Regions from separate parts of the Paenibacillus sp. FSL R5-0519 genome, predicted to be linked through region 1. Evidence: predicted binding sites of a transcription regulator. Region 1 holds the regulator's gene; each other region holds the start of a gene.

The links. Region 1 encodes Rex, which represses fermentation and respiration genes when NADH is low (regulators of the CRP and FNR family bind a similar motif). Its sites were predicted from a motif close to TTGTGAAATATTTCACAA; they were not measured.
Region 2: MKY73_RS00335 (cytochrome ubiquinol oxidase subunit I) is a predicted target of Rex. The motif match lies at 2,260-2,277, and genes of this name have one in related genera.
Region 3: MKY73_RS00985 (formate/nitrite transporter family protein) is a predicted target of Rex. The motif match lies at 1,773-1,790, and genes of this name have one in related genera.

What each region holds. Positions count from the first base shown of each region.
Region 1 is NZ_CP150234.1:2,360,520-2,363,807, reverse strand. It holds gene MKY73_RS10865 (DUF5590 domain-containing protein) at 1-93, opposite strand, end outside; gene MKY73_RS10860 (amidohydrolase) at 133-1,437, opposite strand; gene MKY73_RS10855 (redox-sensing transcriptional repressor Rex) at 1,424-2,077, opposite strand; gene dinG (ATP-dependent DNA helicase DinG) at 2,298-3,288, opposite strand, start outside.
Region 2 is NZ_CP150234.1:72,001-75,288, reverse strand. It holds gene cydB (cytochrome d ubiquinol oxidase subunit II) at 1-751, opposite strand, end outside; gene MKY73_RS00335 (cytochrome ubiquinol oxidase subunit I) at 723-2,138, opposite strand; gene MKY73_RS00330 (hypothetical protein) at 2,607-3,288, shown strand, end outside.
Region 3 is NZ_CP150234.1:226,986-230,273, reverse strand. It holds gene MKY73_RS00990 (molybdopterin oxidoreductase family protein) at 1-392, opposite strand, end outside; gene MKY73_RS00985 (formate/nitrite transporter family protein) at 831-1,682, opposite strand; gene MKY73_RS00980 (hypothetical protein) at 2,054-2,455, shown strand; gene MKY73_RS00975 (hypothetical protein) at 2,506-2,745, shown strand; gene MKY73_RS00970 (hypothetical protein) at 3,076-3,288, shown strand, end outside.

The DNA.
Region 1 (3,288 bases):
CTGTGTGACATACACATAATAACGCTGAAGTCCAATCAGAATCAGAACCAGTGCAAGCAGCGAAATCCATATCCACTTCTTTTTTTTCTTCAAAAGTCGAACTTCCTTTCCCTATGATGCTCCGCAATGCAATTAACGAGCAAGCAAACCATCAAATGCCAATTGAGACTCACGCAAAATGCGTTCTTCATCCAGCGTCAGACATTCGCCATGTTTAACCACTTGTTTCCCATCTACCCATACATGCTCCACATCTTTGGCAGAGGCTGAATAAATCGTATGTGAGATCAGGTCTGTATGTGGGTAGAAGTGTGCCTGTTCAATGTCCAGGGCGATGAAATCAGCCTTCATGCCTGCCTGAAGCGCTCCGGTATTGTTCAGGAAGATGGATTTAGCACCATATGAAGTTCCGAGTAGTAATGCTTCGCCCGCTGGCACGGCAGTCGGATCACCAGACACACCTTTGTGGATCAATGCAGCCAGTCTCATTTCTTCAAACATATCCAGGTTGTTGTTGCTTGCCGGTCCGTCGGTTCCGAGTGACACGGTAACTCCCGCTTTCAGTAACGCAGGCACCCGCGCAACGCCGGAAGCGAGTTTCAGGTTACTTCCCGGGTTATGGGATACAGCCACATCATGGCGGGCCAAAATTTCAATCTCTTCGTCATTGAGATGCACCGCATGTGCAACCAGGGATGGACGGGAAAAAAAGCCCAGTTTCTCCAGATGTGCCACAGGACGCAGTCCATAGTCTGTAACGTTCTGCTCCACTTCACGAAGCGTTTCCGACATATGTGTATGCAGAGGAAGGTTAAGATCATTTGCGACCTGTACAAGCTTCTCTATGTAGTCAGGAGGGCATGTATATGGTGCGTGTGGAGAGATTACGGTTGTGATGCGACCATCTGCCTGTCCATTCCACTCACGCGCAAACGCTGCCGACTCCTCCAGCTTCCGCAATTGCTCTTCTTCCGAGCACAGCCCGATTACACCACGTGCCAGTGCTGCTCTAACGCCGGATTGTTCCACAACTTTGGCAACCTGATCCATATGATCATACATGTCCAGGAAAGCTGTAGTTCCGCCTTTCAACATTTCAAGCACGGATAGCGAAGTTCCCCAATATACGTCTTGAGAAGTCATTTTTGCTTCCATCGGCCACATTTTTTCCTGCAACCATACTTGTAATGCAAGATCGTCCCCGTGTCCTCTGAGCAACGACATCGCTGCATGACCATGCGTATTGATCAGACCCGGCAGGAAGAACAATCCTTTTCCATCCACTTTGGTACAATTTTCGTCTCCATCCGGCAATGTCTCACCAATATGCACAATCTTGTCATTCTCGACAACCATGTATCCATGAACCACGTTCCATGTAGTGCCTTCATTAACGGCAAATTTGCCGTTGTGAATTACCCATCTATTTGTTGTCATCTTCCTCGTCGTCCTTTCCAGTCTCCAAGTAATAGGCCAAACTAAGCAGATCCGTTGTAAAGTCAGCATGGTGAATGCGGATATGTGGCGGTGTTTTTAGAATGGTTGGTGCAAAATTAAGAATCGCTTCGATTCCCGATTCAATAAGTTGATCGGCTACATTTTGAGCTTCCGTATCCGGAACTGTAATAATACCGATGCGGATGTTATCCGTCTTAACCGCTTCCGTCAATTCATTCATTGGTTTTACCGTCAAGCTGTTGATTTGACTACCAATCTTCGGTCCATATGCATCGAATACAGCAACAATCTTCATGTTGTCTTTCAGATAAGCGTTGTAGTTGGACAGGGCCTGTCCCAGGTTACCCGCACCTACCAGAGCTACATTAATTTGCTGATCAATTTTGAGAATGTGACGAATTTTCTCGATCAAATAGGATACATCATACCCGATCCCTTTTCGACCAAAATCACCGAAGTAAGCCAGATCTTTTCGAATTTGGGCCGGATTCAGATCCAGCCTTTGTCCAAGCTCTTGAGAAGAAACAGTAGCCACCTCACGCTGATGCAACTCGTTCAAATAGCGCAAGTATACAGGCAGACGTCGTACCACCGCTTCCGAAATTTTATCCGATTTCATTCTTGCTCCCCCTTACCAATGCCACGATAAAATAATAGATGAAAAGATGAGCATTCTGTATAAACTCAAAGATAGACGCGTGACATTTTATACAGAATGCTCCTTGTAATTTAGGTTATAAGTTCTTACGTGCAACTGCTTTAATCGGATACGGAAATATCTAATAAAGTTTAACGCCAAACGATAGTGTCATGCAATGATATACGAACAAAATTAACCATTATTCTTGTTCATTAAAAGGTTTTTCTAACCACTCGGTAATTCGTGGAACCATCTGCTCCGTGAGCATATGCTCCATTTTAGGACCAGGTAATGAATATAAAAAGAATTTGCCATAGTACGCTTCGATCACACGTGTATCATAAACAATGACAATACCTCTGTCCTTCGCTGTTCGCACCAATCGGCCAAATCCTTGCTTGAAACGAATGACCGCTTGCGGCACAGACAGTTTCATGAATGGATTTTTCTTTTGCTCCTGGAGCAATTCACTCTTGGCTTCAACCAACGGATGATTTGGCGGCTGGAAAGGCAAACGCACAATAGCGAGACAGGTCAGTGCTTCTCCCGGGATATCTACACCCTCCCAGAAGCTGCTGGTGCCCAGAAGTACCGTGGCTTTGGCCTCCTGGAACCTGCGAGTCAACTTGGAGCGGCTTCCACTGTCCACACCTTGGCCCAACAACGAAATGTCGTTACCTGACAGTGCCTCTTTCAGCGGATCATAGACCTGGCGCAGCATCTTGTATGAAGTAAACAGAACCATCATGCGGCCACGAGTGGCAATTGCGGTCTCTGCGAGTGATTGCACCAGCATATTGACAAAGTGCGCATCACCCACACTGCCTTTCACACTCGGGAAATCACGCGGAATCACTAGAAGTGCCTGATCGCGATAATTAAAAGGTGATGGCAGCATCGACGTTAACAGCCGATTATTCTCAGAGGCTTCCTGTAAGCCAAGCTGCTCAATCATGAACTGGAATGACTTATCTACAGAGAGCGTAGCCGATGTAAGCACAACACTTTTCTTTTTATCAAAGAACAAATCCTTCAGTTGTGCACTGACATCGACAGGTACGGCGTACAGTTGAAGAGATTTACTGCGGAACTGACCGCTGGCTTCCATCCAGTACACCGTTTTGGCATCATCCATACGCATGAAGAATCGCAGATTCTCCTTCAATGTGGTCAGATCTTTCAGCAGTCCT
Region 2 (3,288 bases), 2.3 Mb from region 1:
CGAAGTATGCCGCAAGCGCAAGTGCAACTGCACCAAGTACAACCATGATCCACAGTGCCCAGCCGCGAACGGCGAACACATCGGTCATGAAATACGTCAATATTGCATACACGGCAAGCAGCGCGGCCAGCGGCAACATCAATTTTTGCGCTGTATTCAAGGCACGCTCTCTGAGTTCCCCGACTGTTCGTAGTGAGGCAAACAGCAATCCATGAACCAGACACAGCAGCGTTACGCTCAAGCCACCAATTACAGTGTACGGATTAACGATATCCAAGAATCCTGCGCGCAACTGCATCTCCCCATCAATGGGCAAACCCTTCATGAACGTGGCAAAGACTACGCCGAACAGGAAAGGCAGGAGCGCGCTGGATACCACAATGATGATATCCCATGTTTTGCGCCAGCGCTGCTGTTTCATTTTACTGCGGAATTCGAAGGCAACCCCGCGACCAATCAAGGCGAGTAATACGACCACAAGCGGCAGGTAGAAACCACTGAACATCGTGGCATACCAGTGCGGGAAGGCAGCAAACATGGCACCCCCTGCTGTAATCAGCCATACTTCGTTACCATCCCAGAAGGGACCAATCGAATTGATCAGGGTCCGGCGTTCACGGTCCGTTTTGGCGATAATACCTGTGGACATCCCCACACCAAAATCAAAACCTTCCAAAAAGAAGAATCCCACAAACAATACGGCAATCAGCAAAAACCACAACTCACTTAGTGACAACGGAATAACCTCCATCCACGCCGAACGGATCGGCCGATTCATCGTGATCTTCTGGCTTCTCGACCGCATATGGTCCTGCCTTGATCTCACGTACGAACAGGTATACCATCACGATTCCGAGAACCGTATACGCGGCGGTAAAAGCGATGGTTGAGAACAAAATCATTCCTGCGGATACGTTCGGTGAGACACCGGCTTCGGTCGTCATATAGCCAAACACCGTCCACGGCTGCCTGCCAACCTCGGTCATGATCCAACCAGATGTATTAGCGATAAATGGCAGAGAAATAGCAAATACCATCAGACGCATGAACCACTGTCCTGCAATCTCCAGCTTCTTGCGCATGGCCAGGAACGTTCCGTATAACGCCAGGACAATCATCAGACCACCCGCTGCGATCATAATGCGGAAACTCCAGAACGTTGTTCGTACCGGCGGGATGTAATTCCCCGGTCCATACGTCTGCTCATACTCGGCTTGAAGCTCCTTCATGCCTGTGACACTGCCGGAGAACTTGCTGTAGGACAGGTAACTGAGCAATCCAGGGATTTTGATCTCACCGGTATTCTCCTGTTTGTCTGGATCGATAAAAGCAACAACCGTCCATGGTGCCGGATCTTCTGTCGTCGTCCATGTGCCTTCACTGGCTGCCATCTTCATCGGCTGTGTCTCCACCAGATATTGCGCCTGGAAATGCCCGGAGAAAGCTACACCCAATGAAGAAACGAGTCCAATGATGATCGCAATATTAAACGATTTGCGGAAGATCTCCACATCCTGCTTCTTCATCAATTTGTAAGCACTGATCCCGGTGACAACGAAGGCACCTGTCATCAATGCCCCAAAAATCGTATGCGGGAACTCAACGAGAAGCTGACCATTTGTGATCAGTGCCAGGAAATCATTCATCTCGGCTCGGCCGTTGTTGATCTCAAACCCGACAGGATGCTGCATAAATGAATTGGCTGCCAGAATCCACAACGCGGACAGGAATGTGCCGACAAACACCAGCCAGATGCAGGCCAGATGCACTTTTTTGGACAAACGATCCCATCCGAATATCCACAACCCAATAAATGTAGACTCCATGAAAAACGCGAGTAACGCTTCAACAGCCAGTGGTGCACCAAACACGTCCCCCACAAACCGGGAGTACTCGGACCAGTTCATGCCGAACTGGAATTCTTGCAGAATACCTGTGACAACCCCGACGGCAAAGTTAATCAGGAACAGCTTGCCCCAGAACTTGGCCATCGTTTTGTAGATTTCCTTCCCCTTAACAACGTACAACGTCTCCATGATCGCAACCAACAGTACAAGACCGATGGATAGCGGGACAAAAAAGAAATGGAAAATCGTTGTAAGCGCATATTGGATACGCGATAACATAATCGGATCCATACTGTTACCCCTTCTTTCTGTTCACTTCGCAGTATGCGTATTTGGCATTGAAGCTGCACCTTCGCTGTCTGTCCGCCAAATACGTTGATGAACGTATTGTGCCAGATTCCCTATTTTATACATGTGAGAATTATCACAATCTCCGTGTTTAGAGCAAAAAAAAGTGATCCTGGTCACACAAAAGATAAAAATCAGCCTATTGTAATGCGAATTCAAATATCTTTTTTACAATATCAAGAAGGTGTAGTGAAGCCGAAATTAGAGGATTGGTGCTTAGGGAAGCTCTATCATGGCTTGCCTACTTCATCTATTCATGGAAGATACTCATGTTTGGGACGGAATGCCCATATGTTAGTCTCAGGCATATCATGCGAAGTGCCGTGAGGGCTTTACATATGAAGTGGAAGCATGAAGCACATGCATAGTGAAGGACGCTCCTTATTACAGTCAAGGTGAGGTGAAAGATTCATGGAAAAACCTGCGCCGTTACCAAGTGAAGACTCCGAAGCCAGTTCGGATAAGGCCCGTGCAGCTGTCGCAGAACAGCCCCCTGTCCGTTACGTTCTCTTCCCTCGCAAAGGAGGCTGGTCATCCTTTCCCTATCCCGATATTGCTGCACTGCTGTCGATTGAGGGCGAGGTCTACTATGTCAGCAGTCTGACGCAAACAGAGGATGTACCTGCAGTGATCACTGTAATCTCCTTACCTGAAGCCAAGCAGCTATTGATGGAACCCCGCACCATGGCAGTGGTTACTCATCCCTACTGGCTCATGGCTGCAGCTTCGCTGGAACCAGAGCTATGTATTGTCCTGCTCCCTGAGCCTGTCGGAGACGAAGCCTCTTCTCCCCTGTGGGAGAGCAGTATTTCCAAACTGGTGGGTATCGCTGATCTGGTAGGTACATCCTCCGAAACACGATATATGAAGCTGTTATTCCAAGGCGTACGCGCCATCTGGCTGGGAGGCGAAGATCCTTCACAAGTGGGTACGGTGCAAAAGGATAATCTCGAAGTCCCTCTCCGGGACTACGAACTGTTCTTCCTTCATGCGCTGCGGCAGATCCTGTCAGGCACTCCGGATAGCGTTACCTTGCTTCAATGCAGTGTACGTGCTGATTTCTATCGCCAGCTTCGAGCCAAAGCAGGGGCGC
Region 3 (3,288 bases), 2.1 Mb from region 1:
TTGAAGAAACGTCGATCCATGCCGTCTACGCCGAGAATGCCCATGTTACCGTAAAAGCTGTAGGGCAGGATGCTCTCCGATCCGTAGGTCTCGGACAATGCAGTGAACTTGGTCGTAATCTCCCTGATTGCTTCATCCCAACTGATTCGTTCGAACTTGCCTTCACCCTTTGCGCCAACACGTCTCATCGGATATTGTAGACGCTCGGGGTGATACACCCGCTCCGTCATATTTCTAACTTTATTACAAATGGCACCCTTGGTTATCGGATGGTCCGGATTGCCTGCCACCTTCACAATTTTACCGTTCTCTTTATGTAGTAACAGACCACAAGTGTCTGGACAATCGAGCGGGCATACCGCTGCAAATACCCCATTCTCCTGATCGATCATCGTATGGCTCCCCCTCTTCAAAAGCTATCCCTATATCATATCTTCTTCGAGGTTATCACGTAAAGAGAACAGTATTTTTTGCTTCATATTCACCGCTATAGCGGATTCAAAATATTTTTAAAAAAATGTTATGCCAATTGATTCAACTTCAGAATTCAGGGGTAAATTAAAAACAAGGCATTAGGCTAGTGTTTCCCCACTTCCTCCTCATGCCATATCATGGACCACTCCCGAAATTCGCCATGAACAGGTTTCGTTCCCCCGAACCTTTTCATGGCGAATTTATTTTGCGTTAAAATCGAACAAAGACACCACAAAAAAGACTCCGACCTGCTCCATCACAGCATCTTTGCCATGAAACGGAGCAAGATCAGAATCTTCTTCACTTCTAAGTGATATGAAGCACGAGTATCGGTCGTGCATTGTAATGTTATTCCGCTACGCCTGCTTGCTCAACATCACTCTAGCCTCCGTCTCCACAGGTTCAATTGACGTCGCTACCTCTGGTTTCACTTTAGGCTCAGCTTGGCGCAGGTACACCACCCAATAGGCTGCAGCTACAAACAGAGCACCTCCAGTCAGATTTCCAAGCCATACCGGAATGAAATTCATCACATATTGTCCCCACGAATAATGCCCTTCGAAGATTGCCGCCGGAATGAGGAACATATTGGCCACAACGTGCTGGAATCCAATAGCCACAAACGCCATCGTTGGAAACCAAATGCCCAGTACCTTGCCACTCATCGTATCCGAAGCATAAGATAGCCACACGGCCAACGCGACCAGCCAGTTACAGCCGATACCGGAGATAAAAGCCTGCAGGAATCCGTCATGCAACTTGTGACCAGCCATATCCACCACTTTAGCCAGATATACACCCTCTCCAGTCAGACCAAGCACATGTCCAAACGCGTACGCGACAAACAAAGCTCCAACAAAGTTACCAATCGTCACTAATGTTAGATTTTTCACCATGCTGCCTAACGACAGTTTACGTGCAATCGTCGCGAGTGGAACTGCCATCATATTACCTGTCAGCAGCTCTCCACCACCTATGAGTACCAAGATTAATCCTACCGGGAACACTGCTGCTCCAATCAGATTGACCAGACTCCCCCACTCTGCCGGCGCAGATGCAATCACCCGGATATCCAGCAGAAAACCCAGCGCAATAAAAGCCCCTGCCAGGAAACTAAGCACCAATACAGAAGACACCGGATATTGAGCCTTCTTCATGCCTGTTTGCGCCGTATATTGTGCAACCTCAAGAGGTGTTTTTGCTGCCATATCATTCATCCTCTCCTTCATTGTTCATGAACAAATTCATTTCATGGGTTTTGTTGATAAGTTCATTGTAACGTGAAGATATCGGCAGGTTTGTTACTTTTATCACAAAGTATGGAGGTGAACTCTTCATGGTTGAATTTTTGATATAAAATAAGAGATTTAAATGGAGAAATATTTATTTTTTGTACATTTATGTTACAATTACTATGTATGTCCAATACAGATAAGGAGATCTACTATATATGAAAAAGTATTTTTATTATCAATTTTGTCCTTATTACTAGCCGTATCCGTATCTGCCGCCTCTGCTTCATCCGATCAAAAAACCGACCCTCTTTTTGAGAATGCTTTGGGTGGGAAGACTGAAGACTGTGTCCACTAATTTAAATGTCGCAGGAGGATTTAGTCACGTCAAAGTCTATATTAACAACTCTGGGCAACATACAATTAGAGCAGTAATGGTACATAATGATTCAAGAGAAGAATACATTAGTAAATATATAGCTCCCGGTGATACTCTGGATTGGAGGAGCTTCACAGATACTCCACAAGGAGTTAAGAGCGGCAAATACACGATAACTTATCGTGCTAGTGGAAACAACATGAGTGGAGAAGCTTGGGGGATATCTGCTAAAAATAATAATGAGCTACAGGCCGCATCCGTATCTGCCGCAGCTGCTTCATTCGATCTAAAGACGGATGGTATTCCAAACATTGCTCAACCGGCAACTTCGGTTCCATACAATACTTCTCCAATTTTAATACGGGGTTAGCTGGTCAAGCTATTAAAACCGATTTTTATGTTCGGGGTGGCTATAGCCATATGAATATCTTGGTCAACAATACTGAAAAATCAACAATGACCGCCACCATGAAACACTCTTCTGGCAAAGTATATATTGAAGATTCCATTCCTGCCGGTGGCACTTTGGATTGGGGAAGCTATAACGATTACCCCCAGGGCGTTAGAGGCGGAAATTTTGAGGTCTCCTATCGTGCTGGGGGAGACAACATAAGCGGACAAGTTTGGGGAACATCTGCTGAGAACAATAATAAGCTATAAAATGTGTACTCAAAATATCAAACTGCAACTTCATTCACATCAAAAAGCTGGAGATTGATCGTCAGTTTTTGAGATAAATGATCTATAACTTTCACCTACTTGAAACTGATGCCGTTTCTTTAACCTCTCAACACTCTCCACTCTGCTGATGCAGACGTAATATCCAAAATATTCAGCCTAAAGATGTAGTAATTATCCTTTTCTCCAATAAGTAATGTAAATAATATTTTTTATTGAATATAAAGGAATTATATTGGTAATATATTGATTTTTTTATATATTTATAGTATAATAGTGTATTTACATTATACATAAGGAGATGTACCCTAAATGAAAAAAGCTCTTTTATTATCCATCTTATCCTTGTCACTGGCCGCATCCGTATCTGCCGTCTCTGCTTCATTCGATCAAAAAACGGACAGAATTCCAAACGTTAATCAACCCGTAACTCCGATTACTGTAGAAGAACCTGACCAAATCATTACGCCAATGGCAATAGACCCGCTTTTTAATACGGTTTTGGGTGGTACTAATGCCCTCTCG